Regions from separate parts of the Kitasatospora sp. CB02891 genome, predicted to be linked through region 2. Evidence: riboswitches for the same ligand, from Rfam matches in the RefSeq annotation. Region 2 holds a riboswitch; each other region holds the start of a gene.
The links. A riboswitch is a leader RNA that binds a small molecule or an ion and turns the genes downstream of it on or off. The one in region 2 is predicted to bind cobalamin.

Region 1 (4,800 bases), on a different contig from region 2:
CAGGTTGGACACCTGCGGCTCGATGCACTCGTAGACGCCGGCGATGGACGCGATGGTCGCGGTCGGGGCGATCGCCAGCAGCAGCGAGTTGCGCAGGCCGGTCTCGGCGATCCGGACCCGCAGCGCGTCCCAGCGCTCGGTCCACTGCGGGGCGGCCGCCCCGCTGTGCTGGTCCTTGAAGAAATGGTCGATGTGCAGCTGGCCGCGGGCCGCGCGGGTCTCGCCGTACGCCTCGTGGCGGCCGAACTGCTCGGCCAGGTCCGCGGAGCGCTCGTACGCGGTGAGCATGATGCGCTCGGAGATCAGCGTGGACAGCTGCTTCGCCTCGGCGGAGTCGAAGTCCAGCCGCAGCTTGAAGAAGACGTCCTGCAGGCCCATCACGCCGAGGCCGACCGGGCGCCAGCGGGAGTTGGACGTCCCGGCCTCGGTGGTCGGGTAGAAGTTGATGTCGATCACGCGGTCGAGGAAGGTCACCGCGGTGCGCACGGTGGCGTCCAGGCGGTCCCAGTCCATGGCGTTGATCAGGTCGTCGGCCGTGGCGCCCGGGGCGACGTGCGCGCCCAGGTTGACCGAGCCCAGGTTGCAGACCGCGGTCTCGGAGTCGTCGGTGACCTCCAGGATCTCGGTGCACAGGTTCGAGGAGTGCACCGTGCGGCCCGGCAGCGCGGTCTGGTTGGCGGCCCGGTTGGAGGCGTCCTTGAAGGTCATCCAGCCGTTGCCGGTCTGCGCCAGGGTGCGCATCATCCGGGCGTACAGGGTCTGCGCGGGGATGGTGCGCACGGCCTTGCCGGCCAGCTCGGCCTTGCGGTAGGCCTCGTCGAAGTCGGCGCCCCACAGGTCGACCAGCTCGGGCACGTCCGCCGGGGAGAACAGCGACCAGTCCTGGTCGGCGTTCACGCGGCGCATGAACTCGTCCGGGATCCAGTGCGCCAGGTTCAGGTTGTGGGTGCGCCGGGCCTCTTCGCCGGTGTTGTCGCGGAGCTCCAGGAACTCCTCGATGTCGGCGTGCCAGGTCTCCAGGTACACGCAGGCCGCGCCCTTGCGCCGTCCGCCCTGGTTGACCGCCGCCACGGAGGAGTCCAGGGTGCGCAGGAACGGGACGATGCCGTTCGACTTGCCGTTGGTGCCGCGGATCAGCGAGCCGCGGGAGCGGATCCGCGAGTAGGACAGGCCGATGCCGCCGGCGTGCTTGGACAGCCGGGCGATCTGCGCGTACCGGTTGTAGATCGAGTCCAGGTTGTCCAGCGGCGAGTCCAGCAGGTAGCAGGAGGACATCTGCGGGTGCCGGGTGCCGGAGTTGAACAGCGTCGGGGAGCTGGTCAGGTACTCCAGGCGGCTCATCAGCTTGTACAGCTCGGCCACCTCCAGCACCGACTGCTCGGAGGTGCCGACCGCCAGGCCCGCCGCCACGCGCAGCAGGAAGTGCTGCGGGGTCTCGACCACCTTGCGGGTGATCGGGTGGCGCAGCAGGTAGCGGGACTGCACGGTGCGCAGGCCGAAGTACTCGAAGCGGTCGTCGCCGGCGGCGTCGATCAGCGAGTCGAACAGCGCGGTGTGCGCGGCCACGAACTCGGCGGTGGCGTCGCCGATCAGGCCCTCGGCGTGGCCGACGGCGATCGAGGCGGAGAACGAGGTGACGCCCTGGGTGGCGGCCTCGTCGGCGATCTCCATGGCCAGCAGGCGGGCGGCCAGCTTCGAGTACTGCGGGTCCTCGGCGATCATCGACGCGGCGGCCTCCACGGCCAGCCCGCGCAGCTCGGCGAAGTCCGAGCCGGCGTGGCGGCCGCGCAGCGCGGCGGCGGCGACGTGGCCGGGGTCCACCTGGGGGAGGTCGGTGCTGCGGTCGGTGAGCAGCCGAAGCAGCGCCGCACCGGGGTCGGTGAAGGCGTCGGCGGATCCCTGGGACGGCAGGGTGACTGAGGCGGCGACGGTCAAGGCGCACTCTCTCCTGTGGCGGCGACGGACGTGGATCGAGGTGTCCGACGGCACGCGTGCGGCAGGGGAGGACGGCACGCCGACAACGATCGAACGGCGCGCGAAAGACCCACCCCCGGCCCGCCCGCGAGGCCGGACGGCAAAACAGTGCTGCATGGCGTCTGCGGGGATGCCGTGTCGCACACCGTCGGCAGGTCCTCGGACTGCGCGGGCGTCGCTACAGCCCGCTCACCGTTGCGGGGCAGTCCCGGACTTTCACCGGGTTCCCCTGCTTCGACAGCGAGGTCGAGCATACATGTTGTGGCGGCTGGAGCTGGCGGCACCAGATGTAGTAGCGCGTGTCGCGTCGTGGTGCCGCGCGTAGACAACGGAAACCGCGCCCGAGGGGCCTCAGAACCGCATCGTGTAGACCATCAGATCCATGCCGGGGGCCGCCTCCCAGTCCCGTTCGGGGGTGCGGAGGAAGCCCAGAGCATCGTAGATCCGGTGCGCCGCGGTCATCTCCGGCCGGGTGGAGAACGCCATCCCGGCCAGTCCGAGTTCCCGGCTGCGGTCGATCGCCGCGCCCACCAGCGCCCGTCCGACGCCGCGCCCGCGGGCGGCCGCGCCGACCGCCAGCATCCGGATCTCGCCCTCGTCCGGGAGCGCGATGTCCGCCCAGGGGGTGCCGCCTGCGGCGAACGTCACGCAGCCGAGGACCGTCCCGTCGCCGTCGACGGCGACCAGCAGCTCGGCCTCCCGGTTGCGGCGCCCGGTGTCCCGGAGGAGCTCGACGTAGCCGGAGTCGGGACGGGTGTGGCCGTCGCCGACGAAGGCTTCGACGCTGACCTCCCCGGCTCCGGCGAGGTCGTGGTCGAGGGCGCGGCGGACGATCGGGGAGTGCATCCGGACAGTGTGCCGGACCGCGTCCGGCGCGGGTCGGCCAGGTCCGGGTCGAAGGGCCAGCCGGTCGGCCGGTGCCGGTCGTCCCGGCCGTGCCGGGCGTTGCGGTCCAGGTCCCGGCCGACCAGGACGCCGAGGAGTCCGAAGCCGGCGAGGAGGCCCAGCAGGGCGAGCGTGGAGGTCATGGCCCCACTCTCCGCGCGCCGGCCGCCCGCCACGAGTGGCAGGAACGCACCATTGCCGCGAAATCCTGCCACTGCCATGCTGGGCGGATGCTGAAGAACGTCGCGGTGATCGTGATGGAGGAGGTCCACCCCTTCGAGCTGGGGGTGGCCTGCGAGGTGTTCGGCCTGGACCGCAGCGACACCGGCCTGCCGGTGTACGAGTTCGGCCTGGTCGCCGACCGGCCCGGCCCGATGCGCACCCACGCCGGATTCGACGTCCACGTCCCGTGCGGCCCGGAGCGGCTCGCCGAGGCGGACCTGGTGATCGCCACCGCCACCGGCATCCGCGAGCACTACCCCGAGGCGCTGTGCGAGGCGCTGCGGGCCGCCCACGCGCGCGGCGCGTACCTGCTGTCGATCTGCTCCGGCAGCTTCCTGCTCGGCGCCGCCGGCCTGCTCGACGGCCGCCGCAGCACCACCCACTGGCGGTACGTCGACGTGCTGGCCGAGCGCTTCCCGCTGACCACCGTCGAGCCCGACGTGCTGTACGTGGACGACGACCCGGTGATCACCTCGGCCGGCACCGCCGCCGGCATCGACGCCTGCCTGCACCTGGTCCGCAAGGTGCAGGGCGCCGAGGTGGCCCGGGAGATCGCCCGCCGGATGGTGGTCGCCCCGCACCGGGACGGCGGGCAGGCCCAGTTCATCAGCCGCCCGCTGCCCGAGGGCGACGGCGACTCGCTGGCCGGCACGCTGGAGTGGATGCGCCGCCACCTCGACCGGGAGACCAGCGTGGACGACCTCGCCCGGCACGCCCACATGTCCCCGCGCACCTTCGCCCGGCGCTTCCAGCAGGAGACCGGCACCACCCCGCACCGCTGGCTGACCGGCCAGCGGGTGCTGTTCGCGCAGCGCCTGCTGGAGTCCACCGACGAGAGCGTGGACGCGGTCGCCGCCCGCTGCGGCTTCGGCAACGCCGCCACCCTGCGGCACCACTTCGGCCGCCGCCTCGGCACCACCCCGCAGGCCTACCGGCGGGCCTTCGGCGGCCACGGCGTCCCGGTGCGGACCGCCGGGCTCCGGTCCGCCGGGCTCCGGTCCGTCTGACGGGCGCTCAGGACAGGTGCGCGGTCTCGTTCCAGCCGGACGGCCGCAGCCGGCCCTCGCGGGCCCGCCACACGCTGGTCGAGCAGTTGGCGACCGGCGGCAGCGCCAGCAGCTCCTCCTCGCCCAGCCGGTCCAGCACGTGACGCAGCATCAGCACCGTGCAGTCGTGCGCGACCAGCAGCACCGGCCGCCCGGCCTCCTCCTCGCCCAGGTCGCGCAGCAGGCCGCGCACCCGCAGCGCCACGTCCAGCCAGGACTCGCCGCCGGGCGGCCGGTAGTACAGCTCGCCCATCCGCCGGCGGCGCTCGGCCTCGGCGGGGTGGTCGCGCTCGATGGCGGCCTTGGTGAGCATCTCCAGCACGCCCAGCTCGCGGTCGCGCAGCCGCTCGTCGTAGCGGATCGGCAGGCCGACCGGGACGGCGCCCAGCCCCGACGCCTGGGCGAGGGCGATTCTCGCGGTCTCCGCGGTGCGCACGTACGGGGAGCACCACACCGAGCGGGGCCGGTCGGCGGGCGGCCGGGCGGCCCACCACCGGCCCAGGTCGTGGGCCTGGGCCTGGCCGCGCATGGAGAGCGGGATGTCGGCGTCCCGGCAGGTGATCGGGACGGTCAGGGCGCCGCTGGAGTCCGCGTGCCGGAACTCCACGTTGGCCGTGGACTCGCCGTGCCGGGTGGCGATCAGGACCGACGGCAGCCGCCGCCCGCCGTCGGT
Region 2 (4,800 bases):
GGCGCGGGCGCTGGGGTCGGCCGGTCAGACCGCCGAGACGCTGACCGAGCTCGCCGCAGTGGTCGCGCGCGCCGACGCGCTCGAAATGGAGCCGGCAAGCCGTTCGAACTACCGGCTGCAGTACGCCCTCGCGCTGGACGAGGCCGGTCGGGTCGCCGACGCGCTGGAGCTGATGCGCGAGGTCGCGGCGGAACTCGCCGCACGGATCGGTGCCGAGGCACGGAAGACCCTCACCGTACGGTCCAACATCGCCTTCTTCCTGGGCAAGCTCGGCCGTCCCGACGAGGCCCTGGCGCTCCAGCGGGAGCTGCTGGAGATCCACGAACGGCTGCACGGGCCCGAGCACCCCGACAGCCTGGCCGCGCGGGCGAGCCTCGCGGCGGTCACCTTCCAGGCCGGCCGGTTCGCGGACGCCGCCGCGCTGCTGGCGCCCGTCCGAGCCGTGCGGCTGGCCGCGCTCGGGCCCGATGATCCGCAGGTGCTGACGCTGACCGCCAACCTCGCCGCGACGCGCTCGCGGGCCGGGTTCGCCGAGGAGGCGATCGAACTGGAGGCGGACGTCCTGGCGCGGCGGGCGCAACTGTTGGGGGCGCGGCATCCGGAGACCTTGTGGGCCCGGTCCAACCTGGCGGCCAGCTGCCGCCGGGCCGGACGTACCGCGGAGGCCGTCAGGCACGCCCGGCAGGCTCACCTGGACGCGCTGGAGGCTTTCGGCGCCGACCACCCCACCACGCGGCAGGTCGCCGTCGGCCTGGCCGACGCCCTGCGCTCCGACGGCCGGGCCGCGGAGGCCGCCGTGCTCGCCGAGGCGGAGTGGTCGACCGCGCTGGCCGAGGGAGCGGCGGGCGGCCCGACCGCTGTCCAGGCCTGCACCGTGCTGGCGCGGGCGGCCCACGCCGAGGGCCGCCCCGACCGGGTCGTCGCACTCGTCGCGCCCGCCCTCGCCGCCGCAGCGGACGGCCTGGGCCTCGACCACCCCGACGTCCTCCTGCTCCGTCACCTCTCCGCCCTCGCCACCGGGTCCGCGACGGAGGTCGGCGAGGTCCTGGCCGCACTCGCCGCCGCTCTCGGCGACCGGCACCCGTCGTACCTGGAGGCGGTCCGGCTGGGCGGCGCGGGCTGAACCGGCCCCGGGCCGGGTGGGGCCGGCCCGGGGGGCTGGTGGGGGGTCAGGAGACGTTGAGGGTGATGTCGTCGAGGACGAAGGAGGTCTGCTTGGTGTAGTCCTCGGCGCCGGTGAACTTCAGGGTGACGGTCTGGCCGGCGTAGGCGGCGAGGTTGAAGGTGCGCTGCTGGTAGCCGGCGGCGGCGTTGACGTTGGAGTAGGTGGCCAGGGTGGTGCCGTTGGCCGCGACGGTGAGGGTGTCGAAGACGGTGGTGGTGGAGGAGGCGCTGTCGATGTGCAGCCAGAAGCTCAGGTTGTAGGTGGAGCAGCCGGTCGGCAGGGTGACGGTCTGGGCGAGGGTGTCGGTGTTGGTGGCGCCGTAGCCGTCGAGCCAGACGTCGTAGGTGCCGCTGTGGGCGGGCTCACTGGTGCTGCTGTTGATGGTGCTGGCGCCGCCGCTGTTGGTCTCGGTCCAGCCGGAGGTGGAGCCGGTCTCGAAGCCCGGGTTGGTGATCAGCTGGGCGGGGGTGCAGGTGGTGCCGCCGCTCGCGGCGACCGTCCAGGTGAAGGTGGCGGTGGCGGACGGCCCGGTGGAGTCGGTCGCGGTGACGGTCACCGTGGAGGTGCCGGCGGTGGTGGGCGTGCCGCTGATCAGGCCGGTGGCCGGGTTGACGGTCAGTCCGGCGGGCAGGCCGGTGGCGGCGTAGCCGAGGGTGCCGCCGGCGGTGTCGGTGGCGGACAGCTGGAGGCTGGTCGCGGTGCCGACGGTCGCGGTGCGGGCGCCCGGGTTGGTGAGGGTGACCGAGCCGGTGTTGCCGGTGGAGCCGCTGCCCTGGGCGAGCCACGCGGTGGCGTTGAGGGCGAGCGCGGCGTCGGTGCCGGCCGGGTCGTTCCAGCCGTTGTACAGGGTGTTGCCGCTCTGGCCGGTGCCGTCGTCGATCGGGGAGGAGTCGCCCCAGATCGCCACCCGGCCCTTGCCGAAGGTGGAGGTGGCGAACGCCGCGCCGGTGTTGCCGCTGTAACCGGTGCGGTAGACCAGGCCCTTGACGTTCGGGTTGTCGGCCGGCTTGAGGGTGAAGGTGGTGCCGTTGCGGATGATCGAGCCGGTGACGGTGCCGAACGGCCCGTTGATCACCGGGTCGGTGGTGGAGGAGATCGCCCGCGGGTTGTCGGTGGTGATGTTCAGCAGGTCGACGGAGAACCCGAACGGGTCGTTGTTGTTGACGCCGTTGCTGGTCAGCAGGTCGTTGATGATGGCCGGGGAGTCCCAGCCGTCGTTGTTGCGGTCGCTCTGGGTGTGGTCGGAGATCAGGAACAGGCCGCCGCCGTTCTGGACGAACGTCATCACGGCGGTCTTCTCGGCCGCGCTGAGGCGGATGTTGGGCTCGGGGATCACGAACTCGTCGAAGTTGGCGAGGTCGAGCGCGCCGCCGGTGCCGTAGGTGATGGTGTTGCCGGCGGGCAGCGTCTTCAGGCTGTAGTTGCCGGTCTTCTGCAGGGCCACGCCCCAGGCCGAGAGGGCGCCGGTCCAGCTGGTCTCGGTGGTCGGGTTCGCGTTCTGCGCCAGCGGGTCGGGCTGGCTGGTGGAGATGATCCAGTCCGCGTTGCCCGCGGTCTCCGCCTTGGTGTTGTCGAACAGCACCCGCTTCGGGGTGGCGGCGGCGGCCGCGGCGGCGGTCTTGGGGGTGGCGGCGGTGGCGTGCTGCGGGACGGCGCTCGCACCCGCTGCGGCCACCAGCGCGGCGGCGGCGAGGGCCAGCGGGCGGGCGGCCTTCCACGTTCTGATCATCTGTCAATCTCCTTGGACCACGAGAACCATGGGGTGCGCTACGCGCGTAGGCGGGCACACGCTGCCATGGTGGGGTAATCGGAGCTTGAACGGAACATGTCGATCTCACGCTGTCCGCAATCACCCGGTTCGTCCCGGCGTGACAGTGATCACGTGGCGATCGGGACAGCCGTGTGCCCGGAACGCCAGGTGGGGACGGCGTTCCGGGCACGGGAGGTGACGGCGCTCGCGCCAGTGCGGTGACGGCGCGTCAGGCGGCGTCAGGCGATCTCGGCGGGCTCCGCGGCGAGCAGCGCCGGGACGGGGCGCGGGCGGCTCTCGGCGTCGATGGCGACGAAGGTGAGCCGGCCGGTGGCGACCTGGGTGACGGGGCCGGCGGCGTTCCAGCGCTCGGCGGTGACGGTGACGTGGACGGTCATCGAGGTGCGGCCGGCCCGTTCGAGTTCGGCGTGCGCGGTGAGCAGGTCGCCGGCCCGGACGGGGGCCAGGAAGGCCATGCCGTCCACCGCGGCGGTGACGGCCGGGCCTTCGGCGTGCCGGGCGGCGGCCGCGCCCGCGGCGTCGTCGATGAGCTTCATCACCACGCCGCCGTGGATGGTGCCGTAGAGGTTGGTGTCGTGCTCGCTCATGATGTGCGCGAGGGTGACCTGGGACGCCTGGACGGGCTTGGCGGCGGCCGTCACGGCTACGACGGTCTGGTCTGCCACGGGAACTCTCCTTCGCGAGTTGCGGCTCGGACGGTCCGCGGCGCCGGTGGGCGCTGCGGGCGGCGGCAGGTCTTCGGACTCGCGGGCATCTCCCGTGGAGGGCCTGTCTACTGGCCGTCGCTTCCCGGGCCGGTCGGGCCCAGTGCGTGTGACGGCGGTCGTTCCCGCTCACCGCTGCGAGGCAGTCCTGGACTCGCACCAGGTTCCCTCTTGCGACGCGCCCGCCCTGGCTCGGACGGGGGCGAACCGCTGCCCGACCAGCCTATATCCCCGTTCGAGGTGCTCCCGACGGCGGTGGCGGTCAGCCCGCCGGGCGGTGCCACGGGGCGTCGGCGCGGGTCGGGGCCGGGTCGGCGGTCAGGCGCAGCGCGTAGGTGTCGGCGTCGTCGTCGGTGTCGTCGGTGTCGTCGGCGACGGGGCCCAGGTAGTCGTGGCCGGTGAGGTGGCACCAGGCGGGGAGGTCGAGCGGGGCGGCGGGGTCGGTGGCGCGGACGTGCACCAGGGTGCCGGCGGGGGCGTCCGCGATGGCGGCGCGCAGGCGCAGCAGCAGGGTGACGCAGAGCAGTCCGCGGCCGTCGAAGGTGATCGCGGGTTCCTGACGGTTCGTCATCGCCGGCCCCGGGCGGCCGCGGTGGCGAGGGCGGGGAGGATCAGCAGGGCGAGCAGGCCGCCGCCGAGCGCGAGGACGGGGTAGCCCGCCAGGTCGACGACGGCGCCGGAGGCGAGGCCGCCGGTGGCGCCGGCGATGGCGATGGCGACGTCGACGCCGCCCTGGGTCTTGGCGCGGGTGGCGAGCGGGACGGCGTCGGTGAGGATCGCGGTGCCGGAGACCAGGCCGAAGTTCCAGCCGAGGCCGAGCAGGACGAGCGCGAGGGCGAGCAGCGGGACGGAGTGCGCGGGGGCGGCGGCGGCGAGCAGGCCGGCCACGAGCAGGGTGAGTCCGGCGGCGGCGCCGACGGCGAGCGGGCCGTGCCGGTCGACCAGGCGTCCGGTGAGCGGGGAGGGCAGGTACATCGCGGCGACGTGCAGGGCGATGACGAGTCCGGAGGCGGCGGTGCCCTGTCCGGCGTCGTGCATGTGGACGGGCGTCATGGTCATCACGCCGACCATGACCACCTGGGTGACCACCATCACCTGGGCGCCGAGCAGGACGCGGTTGCGGGTGCGGGCGGTCGACGCGGCGGCGGCCGCGGGGTCGT
Region 3 (4,800 bases), on a different contig from region 2:
TTCGCGTCGGGCGGCGTGCGCGTCGGACATGTCTCCGAGCCTACGAACGGGTCCGGGGGGCCGCCCGTCGGGACGGGCCCGATCGGTGGGCGGGAATGCCGAGGGGCGGGGCCGTGTTGTGGCCACATGAAAACGGCAATCGTTGCCGGGATTGGGAGGTTCGAGATGGCGCGCAGCGAGCTGCGACCGGTGATCACGCTCCGGTCCACGGCGGGCACGGGCTTCAGCTACGTGACCCGCAAGAACCGCCGGACCAACCCGGACCGGATCGTGCTGCGGAAGTTCGACCCGGTGGCCGGGCGGCACGTGGAGTTCCGCGAAACCCGTTGACGTTCAACGGAATTGAGCAGTTCGAGGGCTTGCAGAAGGAGGAGCAGATGAAGCAGGGAGTGCACCCCGAGTACCGTCCGGTGGTGTTCCGGGACAAGACGGGCGGCCTGTCGCTCCTGACCCGCTCCACCGCGTCGAGCGGTCGGACGGTCGAGTGGACGGACGGGCGGACGTACCCGGTGGTGGACGTCGAGACGTCCTCCGCGAGCCACCCGTTCTACACCGGCAAGGCCCGCCTGCTGGACACTGCGGGCCGGGTGGAGCTGTACCGCCGCAGGTACGGCCTCTGACAGCCGGCGGGCGAAGGGCCCCGGGAGTCTCCCGGGGCCCTTCGCCCATGCCGATGCCCCGATCGGCCTGCTCACGTACCGGCCGGGCTCATCTGCCGGCCGGCGGGGGGACGGAGACCACCAGGGTGAGGCGGCAGTCGACGTCGCCCTCGTTGCGGTAGCTGTGGGCGGTGCCGGCCTCGTAGGAGGCGGTGGAGCCGGCCGGGACGCGGTGGGCGCGGCCGTCGAGCACCAGGGTGAGTTCGCCCTCGTCGATCCGGGCGATCTCGACGGTGCCGGCCGGGTGCGGGTCGGAGGCGTGGGTCTCGCCGGGTCGCAGGTGCCAGTTCCACAGCTCCAGCGGGCCGGGGGCCTCGATGCCGTTCAGCAGGACGCCGCTGCCGCCGTCCGGGCCGCTCCACAGCCGCACCGCCTCCTCGGCGGGGACGATCCGCACCACCGAGGTCTCGTCGTAGTCGAGCAGACGGGCGATCGAGACGCCGAGGGCGTCGGCGAGGCGGACCACGGTGCCGACGCTGGGGTTGGTGCGGGCCTGCTCGATCTGGACCACCATGCCGCGGCTGACGCCGGAGCGGGCCGCGAGGGCGTCCAGGGTGTGGCCGCGTTCGGTGCGCAGCCGCTTGAGGTTGCGGGCGAGGGCCTGGGTGACGAGATCGGGTTCCGGCACGCTTGAGTCCAATATATTGGTTGGGTCGGTTCAGGGGGGTGAACTATGCTGCGACCGCACGACAGGTCCACCGACTGTACTGCGGAGTCCACCATGCTGCCCCGACCCGACGCGCTCCCGGCCTCATGAGCGCCGCTCTCGCCCTGCTCGCCAGCCTGCTCTGGGGCGTCGCCGACTACGGCGGCGGCACGATCACCCGCCGACTGCCCGCGCTCGGCGTCGTGGTGCTCTCGCAGACCGCGGCCGCCCTGGTCCTCGCGGTGGCCGTCACCGCCACCGGCGGCTGGGCGGACGCCGGGCCCGCGCTCCGGTACGCCGTCGCGGCCGGCGTGCTCGGGCCGTTCGCCCTGCTCGCGTTCTACCGGGCCCTCGCCCTCGGACCGATGGGCGTGGTCTCGCCGCTGGCCACCGTCGGCGTCCTGGTGCCGATCGGGGTCGGCCTGTTCCTCGGCGAGCGGCCGGGCGTCGTCCAGGGGCTGGGGATCCTGGTGGCGATCGCCGGGGTCGTGCTGGCGGGCGGCCCGCAGCGCGGCGGACCGGCCGTGAGCCGCCAGGTGCTCGTCCTCACCCTCTCCGCCGCGCTCGCGTTCGGCGCGGTGCTCGCCCTGATCGCGCACGCCAGCGCCGGCGGCGGACTGCTGCTGACGCTGTGCGTGCAACGACTGACCAACGCCGTCGTCGGCATCGGCATGCTGGCCGCCGCCGCCCGCCGGGAGCCGCTCGAACTGCGCGGCGCGGCCCGCTCGTTGCCCTCGCTGACCGCCGTCGGCGTCGCGGACGTGACCGCGAACGGCCTGTACGCCGCCGCCACCCACCTGGGCTCGGTCGCGGTGGCGGCGGCACTGGCCTCGCTCTACCCCGTGGTGACGGCGCTGATGGCGCGCGGCCTGCTCAAGGAGCGACTGCTGCGGGTACAGGTGGTCGGCGCCGGGCTGGCCGTGGCCGGAACGCTGATCCTGGCCGCCAGTTGACGCCCTGCCACCCTGCTTCGGGTCATGTGGCTCCGACTCCGGAGAACGCCTTGGACCGTCGGGCGATCCGCCAGTAGCCGATCGCCGCCGCCCACACCACCACGAACAGGCCGACGATCACGAAGCCCACGTTGTCCAGGCTGAGTCCGGCGATCCAGCCGGACACCGGATCGTCCAGGCCGAACTTGTCGTGCAGCACCGCGACCAGCTCGATGGTGCCGATCACGAAGGCCACCGCGATCGACAGACCCGTGATGGTCAGGTTGTAGTACACCTTGCGGACCGGGTTGGAGAACGCCCACTGGTAGGCGAAGTTCATGAACGTGCCGTCCAGGGTGTCGAACAGGCTCATCCCGGCCGCGAACAGCAGCGGCAGGCAGACGATCGCGTACCAGGGCAGGCCGGACGCCGCGCCCGAGCCCGCCATCACCATCAGGGTGACCTCGGTGGCGGTGTCGAAGCCCAGGCCCAGCACCATGCCCACCGGGAACATCTGGCCGGGCCGGGTGATCGACCGGGTCGCCCGGCTCAGCACCCGGGCCAGGAAGCCCCGGGAATCCAGGTGCTTCTCCAGCTCGGCCTCGTCGTACTGGCCGGCCCGCATCGCCCGGAACACCCGCAGGATGCCCAGCAGGGCCACCAGGTTGAGCGCCGCGATCAGGTACAGGAACGCCCCCGAGGCGGTGGTGCCGATGGTGCCCAGCACCTGATGGGTCGTCGAACCCTCGTCCATCAGCGTGCCCGCCAGCGCGGCCCCGCCGGCCACCAGCGCGGCCATCAGCACCACCATCGAGGAGTGCCCAAGCGCGAACCAGAAGCCCACCGAGACCGGCCGGCGGCCGTCCGCCATCAGCTTGCGGGTGGTGTTGTCGATCACCGCGATGTGGTCGGCGTCGAAGGCGTGCCGCATGCCCAGGGTGTACGCGGTGATGCCCAGGCCCACACCGAACACCTGGGTACCCACCTGGTACTTCTCCGGCACCACCAGGAACAGCAGCGTCCCGAACGCCGCCACGTGCAGGGCCAGGATCACCGCCATCAGGCCGGCGGTGCGCCAGGTGTCCTCGCGGCGCCAGCGGAAAGCAGGAACAGGGGAGCCCGGGACGTTTCCGGGCATGGTCGAATCGGACGCGGTCATCCGCGCATCACGCTCCAGCACCTCGTGGATCACTTCGTGAGATGCCGTGGCCGGTCTCCTGGCTGACGGGGTGTTCGGCGTCGGCGCCCGGCCTTCCCGGCCGCGAACGGCCAGTGGCACGAGGTGGGAGCCGACGACTCCCCGATCACAGTGGCGAGGGCCGCTCCGGACTCCTGTGACGAGCACAGTGCACCGGCTTCCCGAACACCACGGCCCGTCCACCGTAGAACCGTCCCGGGCGCAGCGGCAAGACCGGACCCCTCCGGAGGTGTCGCAGATCACCCCGCCCCGCGAGGTGACGGCGGGTCAGGCCATCCAGAAGAACACGCAGGTCATCCGCTTCTCGTCCAGCGTGGTGCCGTAGTACTCGGTCGCGGTGTGCATCAGGTTGGCGGTGTACAGCAGCAGCCGGTTGTAGCGGTGCGGGACGGCCAGATCCTCGGTGAACGAGTCCGGCGGGACGAAACGGGTGCCGAGCGCGTCCACCAGGTTGTTGTGCGGGGCGACCACGGTGTTCCCGCCGAGCCGGCCGCCCGGCAGGCTCTGCCGGTAGAAACTGGTCCCGCACCGCTTCGGCACGTTCGGGTTGAGGTACAGCACCGCCGCGTAACGGCACAGCGAACGCGAATCGGTGTGCGGACGCGGCTCGCACTCCCCCTCCCCCACCACCTGCACGCAGTTGTGGTTGAAGGTGCCGCCCTCGGCCTCGCTGAGCGCCCACACCCTGGGCACCCCGACGGTCTCCCGCACCAGCTTCTCGACGTGCGCCAACTCGTCCGGCTCCAGGCCCGGCATCCCCCGCAGCCCCGGCCACGACTCCGGCTTGTGCGGGTACCCCTCGTCCCAGTCGGTACGGGCCAGGTGCCGGGCGCGCACCGCGTCCGGATCCGGCAGCACGTCGTCCAGCACCCAGTAATCACGACCCTTGGTGGGTTTGCGGTACGGCAGGACCGGAAGGGCCGGAGTCGGACGGGGGCCCCGGAACGGTTGTGCGGACATGAACCCGACAATAGGAGCGGGCTCCGGAGCCCTCGACCAAGGAGCGGTCAACCTTCCGTCAAGGCTTCCCCTGCGACCCGTTTTGGTGACAGAGCGTCAGGACTGCTGGCAGCGGGGGCACCAGAACAGGTTCCGGGCCGCCAACTCCTCCGTCCGCACCGGGGTTTCGCACACCAGGCACGGCTGGTCCTGCCGCCGGTACACGTACACCTCACCACCGTGGTCGTCCACCCGCGGCGGCCGCCCCATCGCCTCCGGCGTGTGCTCAGGCCGGACGGTGTCGATCCGCCCCGCCGCGACCCCCTCCCGCATCAGCGCCACCAACTCCGACCAGATCGCGTCCCACTCCGCCCGGCGCAGCTCCCGCCCCGCCCGGTGCGGACTGATCCCCAACCGGAACAGCAC
Region 4 (4,800 bases), on a different contig from region 2:
CCGACCTGACGCCGGTTCGCGAGCAGGGCCTCGTACTCCCGCTCGGGGAGCACGACCAGCACCTCCTCGCCGATCCTGATCCGCTGCACTTCGCCCCGTCCGGCCATCGGCCGCCCCCTTCGATCGCTCCGGCCGGTCCGGGCGGGCGCGCGGCGTGCCCGCCCGGACCGGTGTCATGTCAGTCGATCCGCCGGTTCTGCAACTCCGCGCGCAGGGTGCGGGCGGCGGCGACCAGGCTCTCCACCGAGGCCCGGGTCTCGGGCCAGCCGCGGGTCTTCAAGCCGCAGTCGGGGTTCACCCACAGTCGCTCGGCGGGGACGGCGGTGAGTGCGAGGCGCAGCAGCAGGACGGTCTCGGCGGGGGACGGGACGCGCGGCGAGTGGATGTCCCACACGCCCGGGCCGACCTCCGCCGGGTAGCCGGCCGCGGCCAGCTCGTGGGCGACCTGCATGTGCGAGCGGGCCGCCTCCAGCGAGATGACGTCCGCGTCCAACTCCTCGATGGCGCGCAGGATGTCGCCGAACTCGGCATAGCACATGTGGGTGTGGATCTGGGTGTCGGCGCGGACTGCGGCGGTGGTGAGGCGGAACGCGTCGGTGGCCCAGTCCAGGTAGGCGGGCCGGCCCGCGCGGCGCAGCGGCAGCGTCTCGCGCAGCGCCGGCTCGTCCACCTGGATCACCGCCGCGCCCGCCGCCTCCAAATCCGCGACCTCGTCCCGCAGCGCCAGCGCGACCTGCCGGGCGGTGTCGGCGAGCGGCTGGTCGTCGCGGACGAACGACCAGGCCAGCATGGTCACCGGGCCGGTCAGCATTCCCTTGACCGGACGGTCGGTCAGGCTCTGCGCGTACGTGTACCAGTCGACGGTCATCGGGTACGGGCGGGAGATGTCGCCGGCGAGCACCGGCGGCCGCACGTAGCGGGTGCCGTAGGACTGCACCCAGCCGTGCCGGGTGGTCAGGTAGCCGGTGAGCTGTTCCGCGAAGTACTGCACCATGTCGTTGCGTTCGGGTTCGCCGTGCACGAGGACGTCCAGCCCGGCCTGCTCCTGGAAGGCGATCACCTCGCGGACCTCGTCCTCCATCCGCTTGCGGTAGTCCGCCTCCTCCAGTCGGCCCGCGTTCAACTCGGCGCGGGAGGCGCGCAGTTCGGCGGTCTGCGGGAAGGAGCCGATGGTGGTGGCGGGCAGCGGCGGCAGCTGCAACCGGGCGCGTTGGGCCTCGGCGCGGACGGCGTACGGGGCGTCGCGGCGGGTGTCGGCGGCGGTGACGGCCGCGGCGCGGGCCCGGACGGCCGGGTCGCGGGTGATCGGGGACGCGGCGCGGGACGCCAGGTCGGCGCGGTTGGCGGCGAGTTGGGCGGTGATGGCGGAGCGTCCCTCGCGCAGGGCGCGGGCCAGCAGCGCCGCCTCGGCGGCCTTCTGCCGGGCGAACGCCAGCCAGCGGCCGATCTGCGGGTCCAGGTCGCGCTCGGCGGCCACGTCGAGGGGCACGTGCAGCAGCGAGCAGGACGGGGCGACGTCCACCCGGTCGGCCAGGCCGAGCAGGGTGGCGAGGGTGGCGAGCGAGGCGCCCAGGTCGTTGATCCACACGTTGCGGCCGTCCACCACGCCCGCGACCAGGCGTTTCCCGGGCAGGCCGCCGACCGCGGCTAGGTCGGCGAGGTTGCCCGCGGCCGGGCCGGTGAAGTCCAGCGCCAGGCCCTCGACCGGCGACTTGGCGAGCACAGGCAGCGCCTCGCCGAGCCGGTCGAAGTAGGAGGCGACCAGCAGCTTCGGACGGTCCGTCAGCGCGCCGAGATCCCGGTACGCGCGAGCGGCGGCGTTCAGTTCGGCCGGCGTGCGGTCCTGTACGAGCGCGGGCTCGTCCAGCTGCACCCACTCGGCGCCGGCGGCCCGCAGGTCGGCCAGCAGTTCGGCGTACACGGGCAGCAGCCGGTCGAGCAGGGTGAGTGGTTCGAAGCCGTCCGGCGCGCCGGGTGCGGGCTTGGCGAGCAGCAGGTAGGTGACCGGGCCGAGCAGTACCGGCCGGGCCCGGTGGCCCTGGCCGAGTGCCTCGCGGAGTTCGCCGACCTGCTTGGCGGAGTCCGGGGCGAATACCGTGTCCGGCCCCAACTCGGGTACCAGGTAGTGGTAGTTGGTGTCGAACCACTTGGTCATCTCCAGCGGCGGCGTCTGCTGGGTGCCACGCGCCATGGCGAAGTAGCCGTCCAGCGGATCGGCCTCGTACGCGGCCCGGTGGCGGGGCGGGATCGCGCCGAGGGCGACGGTGGTGTCGAGCACGTGGTCGTACAGCGAGAAGTCGCCGGTGGGGACTTCGGTGATGCCGGCGCCCACCAGTTGGCGCCAGTTGGTGCAGCGCAGTTCGGCGGCGGTGGCGAGCAGCGCGTCGGCGGTGACGGCGCCCTTCCAGTAGCCCTCGATCGCCTTCTTCAGCTCCCGGTTCCCGCCCTGGCGGGGGTAGCCGTGGACGGTTGCCGCGGCTACGGACTTCGTAGTCAAGGGGACTCTCCTCGCGAGCCTTGATCCTGGGTCCGGTGCACAGGAGGGCGCGCGGGGTGGCGAAGACCGGGCGGTGCGGCGCTCGACCGCGCCTGCCCGCCGGGTGTCCGTGCCGACCCGCCCTCGAGGTCACCGGCTACCGGGTGCGAACGGACGCATCCGGGCAACGGGCAGGTCTTCGGACTCGCGGGCACACCCGGGGAGTTGATCGATCCCGGGCACCTACTGGCCGTCGCTTCCCAGGCCCGTCCGGACCCAGTGCGTATGACGGCGGTCGTTCCCACTCACCGCTGCGGGGCAGTCCCGGATTCCCACCGGGTTCCCTCTTACGACGCCCTGCCTGGCGGACAGGGCGAACCAGTTGCGCGGTCAGTCTAGAACGCCCCGGGCGGCTTCCGGCGCAAAGTCGGTGATGTGTCCGGTCCCTGGGAGGGGTCGGCGCGGCGCAGCAGGCAGGTGTCCGCGACCCAGCCCTTGCCCTCGCGCGCCTTCTGCCTCAACCCGGCGATCCGGTAGGCGAGTTCAGCCAGTGGGCCGGGTACCCGGGCCGGCGCCGTGATGGATGTGCCCGCCCTCGGGGTCGATCTCCGTGAACGCGACCTGCCCGTTCACCGGCACTGTACGACTGTGTGAGCGCCGAGCCGGACCGGGTCCTGGTGCCGCGGGCAGCGTGCTGGGTGATCATCTCCGGCCGCGGCCGCATCAGGTCCCGCCGCCCGGCCGTCACCGCGGAGAACGTCAACGCCGCGTGGACGGGCACGGTGGCGCCCGAGCCCACCAGGACCGACGAGGTCAGCCGGTGAACTCCTGGATCAACCTGGACGCGATCTGGCGGATCGTCGTGGTCGGCCTGCTCACCGGCGCCGGCCTGCCCGCCCTGTTCGCCCTCGGCCTGCGCCTGCTCAACCCGGCGCCCCTCCCCGGCCGGCCGGCCACCGACCGCCCCACCGCCGGACCGCTCGGCCGCACCCTGGCCGGGCTGATCTTCGCCGTGGTGCTCGCCACGATCGGCTGGGGCGTCTCCGGCATCGTCAACCACCGGTGACCGGTCGCCGGCAACGGCAGCAGGATGGAGGCCTTGCCCGGCGAACACGGCCGTCTGCCCTTCGCCGGCGACACCTCGGCCAGCACCGTGTGCGCAGGGGTGGATCACCCCGCCGGGAGCGGGCGGTTCCTGCCGGAGGCGGCTGCGTGGGCGATTCGCGGTCCGTAGGGTTGTCCCGAACGGGCCGAGCGGAGTGGCTTCCCGGCCCGGAGGGCAGGAGGTGGTCGCGGTGCAGTTCCAACCCGTCCTTGTCACTGGTGTCGGCGGGCGCGTCGGCGGGGTCGGACGAGCGGTCGTCGACCGGTTGCGTGCCGAGGGCGTGCCGGTCCGGGCGCTCGTGCACCACGACGACGAGCGGGCCTCGGCGCTGAGGGCCGTGGACGGCGTCGAGGTGGTGGTCGGTGACCTCACTCGCGGGGCCGACGTGGCCGAGGCGCTGGCGGGCTGCCGGCGGGCCTACTTCGGGATGGGCGTGTCGCCCGCGTACCTGGAGGCGGCGACGACGGTGGCCGCGGCCGCGCGGGAGAGCGGGGGTTTCGATCTGCTGGTGAGCATCTCGCAGATGACGGTCTCGCAGATGGACCTCACCAGCCGTGCGGAGTCCCGGCAGCAGCGGCTGCACTGGCTGACCGAGCACGTCCTCGACTGGTCGGGGGTCCCGGTCGTCCACGTCCGGCCCACCGTGTTCATGGAGAATCCGCTGTTCGCGCGGATCGCCCTCGCGTCGATCCTCCGCGACCGCACGATCCGTCTGCCGTTCGGGTCCGCGCGGACCTCGCCGGTCGCCGCAGCCGATGTGGCGGAGGTCGTCGCACGGCTGCTGCTCGATTCAGCTCCGCCGTCCCGCCGCGTCTACGAACTGACCGGAGCGCGCTCGCGTGACATGAGCGTCATCGCGGCCGAGTTCTCCGCCGCCTTGGGCCGGGCCATCACGTACGTCGACGTGCCGTACGAGGAGTGGTTGGACCGCGACCTCAGGACGCAGGACCTGCCGCCCCACGTCTTCGAGCACATCGCCACGATGGCGCGGCTGCACGGCGAGAACCGGTACGACCGGGCCACGAACGACGTTGCCGAACTCCTCGGACGCCCCCCGCTGGGGTTCGACCACTTCATCAGGAACACCCCCGGCCTGCGGCCGTAGCCGACTCCGTCGCTCCTGCCGTGGTCCGCCGGGGTCCTCAGTTGTCAGCGGGAGGAGAGACCTTGCCTCCCGAAGATCCTTCAGTTCCTCGCGGACCAGCCGGACGATCTGGCC

Region 1: another riboswitch for cobalamin. It lies ahead of CG736_RS22965 (ribonucleoside-diphosphate reductase subunit alpha); the one in region 2 lies ahead of CG736_RS04250 (acyl-CoA thioesterase).
Region 3: another riboswitch for cobalamin. It lies ahead of CG736_RS05835 (HoxN/HupN/NixA family nickel/cobalt transporter); the one in region 2 lies ahead of CG736_RS04250 (acyl-CoA thioesterase).
Region 4: another riboswitch for cobalamin. It lies ahead of metE (5-methyltetrahydropteroyltriglutamate--homocysteine S-methyltransferase); the one in region 2 lies ahead of CG736_RS04250 (acyl-CoA thioesterase).

The regions. Positions count from the first base shown of each region.
Region 1 is NZ_NNBO01000010.1:245,078-249,877, reverse strand. It holds gene CG736_RS22965 (ribonucleoside-diphosphate reductase subunit alpha) at 1-1,935, opposite strand, end outside; cobalamin riboswitch at 2,107-2,245, opposite strand; gene CG736_RS22960 (GNAT family N-acetyltransferase) at 2,326-2,820, opposite strand; gene CG736_RS22955 (helix-turn-helix domain-containing protein) at 3,090-4,088, shown strand; gene CG736_RS22950 (histidine phosphatase family protein) at 4,096-4,800, opposite strand, start outside.
Region 2 is NZ_NNBO01000001.1:893,884-898,683, forward strand. It holds gene CG736_RS04240 (tetratricopeptide repeat protein) at 1-1,123, shown strand, start outside; gene CG736_RS04245 (putative Ig domain-containing protein) at 1,170-2,894, opposite strand; gene CG736_RS04250 (acyl-CoA thioesterase) at 3,155-3,601, opposite strand; cobalamin riboswitch at 3,669-3,813, opposite strand; gene CG736_RS04255 (sulfurtransferase TusA family protein) at 3,903-4,211, opposite strand; gene CG736_RS04260 (MFS transporter) at 4,208-4,800, opposite strand, start outside.
Region 3 is NZ_NNBO01000002.1:61,715-66,514, reverse strand. It holds gene CG736_RS05860 (aminopeptidase P family protein) at 1-30, opposite strand, end outside; gene rpmG (50S ribosomal protein L33) at 166-330, shown strand; gene CG736_RS05850 (type B 50S ribosomal protein L31) at 378-620, shown strand; gene CG736_RS05845 (helix-turn-helix transcriptional regulator) at 709-1,287, opposite strand; gene CG736_RS05840 (DMT family transporter) at 1,413-2,258, shown strand; gene CG736_RS05835 (HoxN/HupN/NixA family nickel/cobalt transporter) at 2,281-3,429, opposite strand; cobalamin riboswitch at 3,427-3,623, opposite strand; gene CG736_RS05830 (DUF6445 family protein) at 3,703-4,395, opposite strand; gene CG736_RS05825 (Fpg/Nei family DNA glycosylase) at 4,492-4,800, opposite strand, start outside.
Region 4 is NZ_NNBO01000005.1:476,734-481,533, forward strand. It holds gene CG736_RS14905 (hypothetical protein) at 1-107, opposite strand, end outside; gene metE (5-methyltetrahydropteroyltriglutamate--homocysteine S-methyltransferase) at 179-2,497, opposite strand; cobalamin riboswitch at 2,649-2,874, opposite strand; gene CG736_RS36210 (hypothetical protein) at 3,127-3,300, shown strand; gene CG736_RS14915 (hypothetical protein) at 3,297-3,542, shown strand; gene CG736_RS14920 (NAD(P)H-binding protein) at 3,772-4,686, shown strand.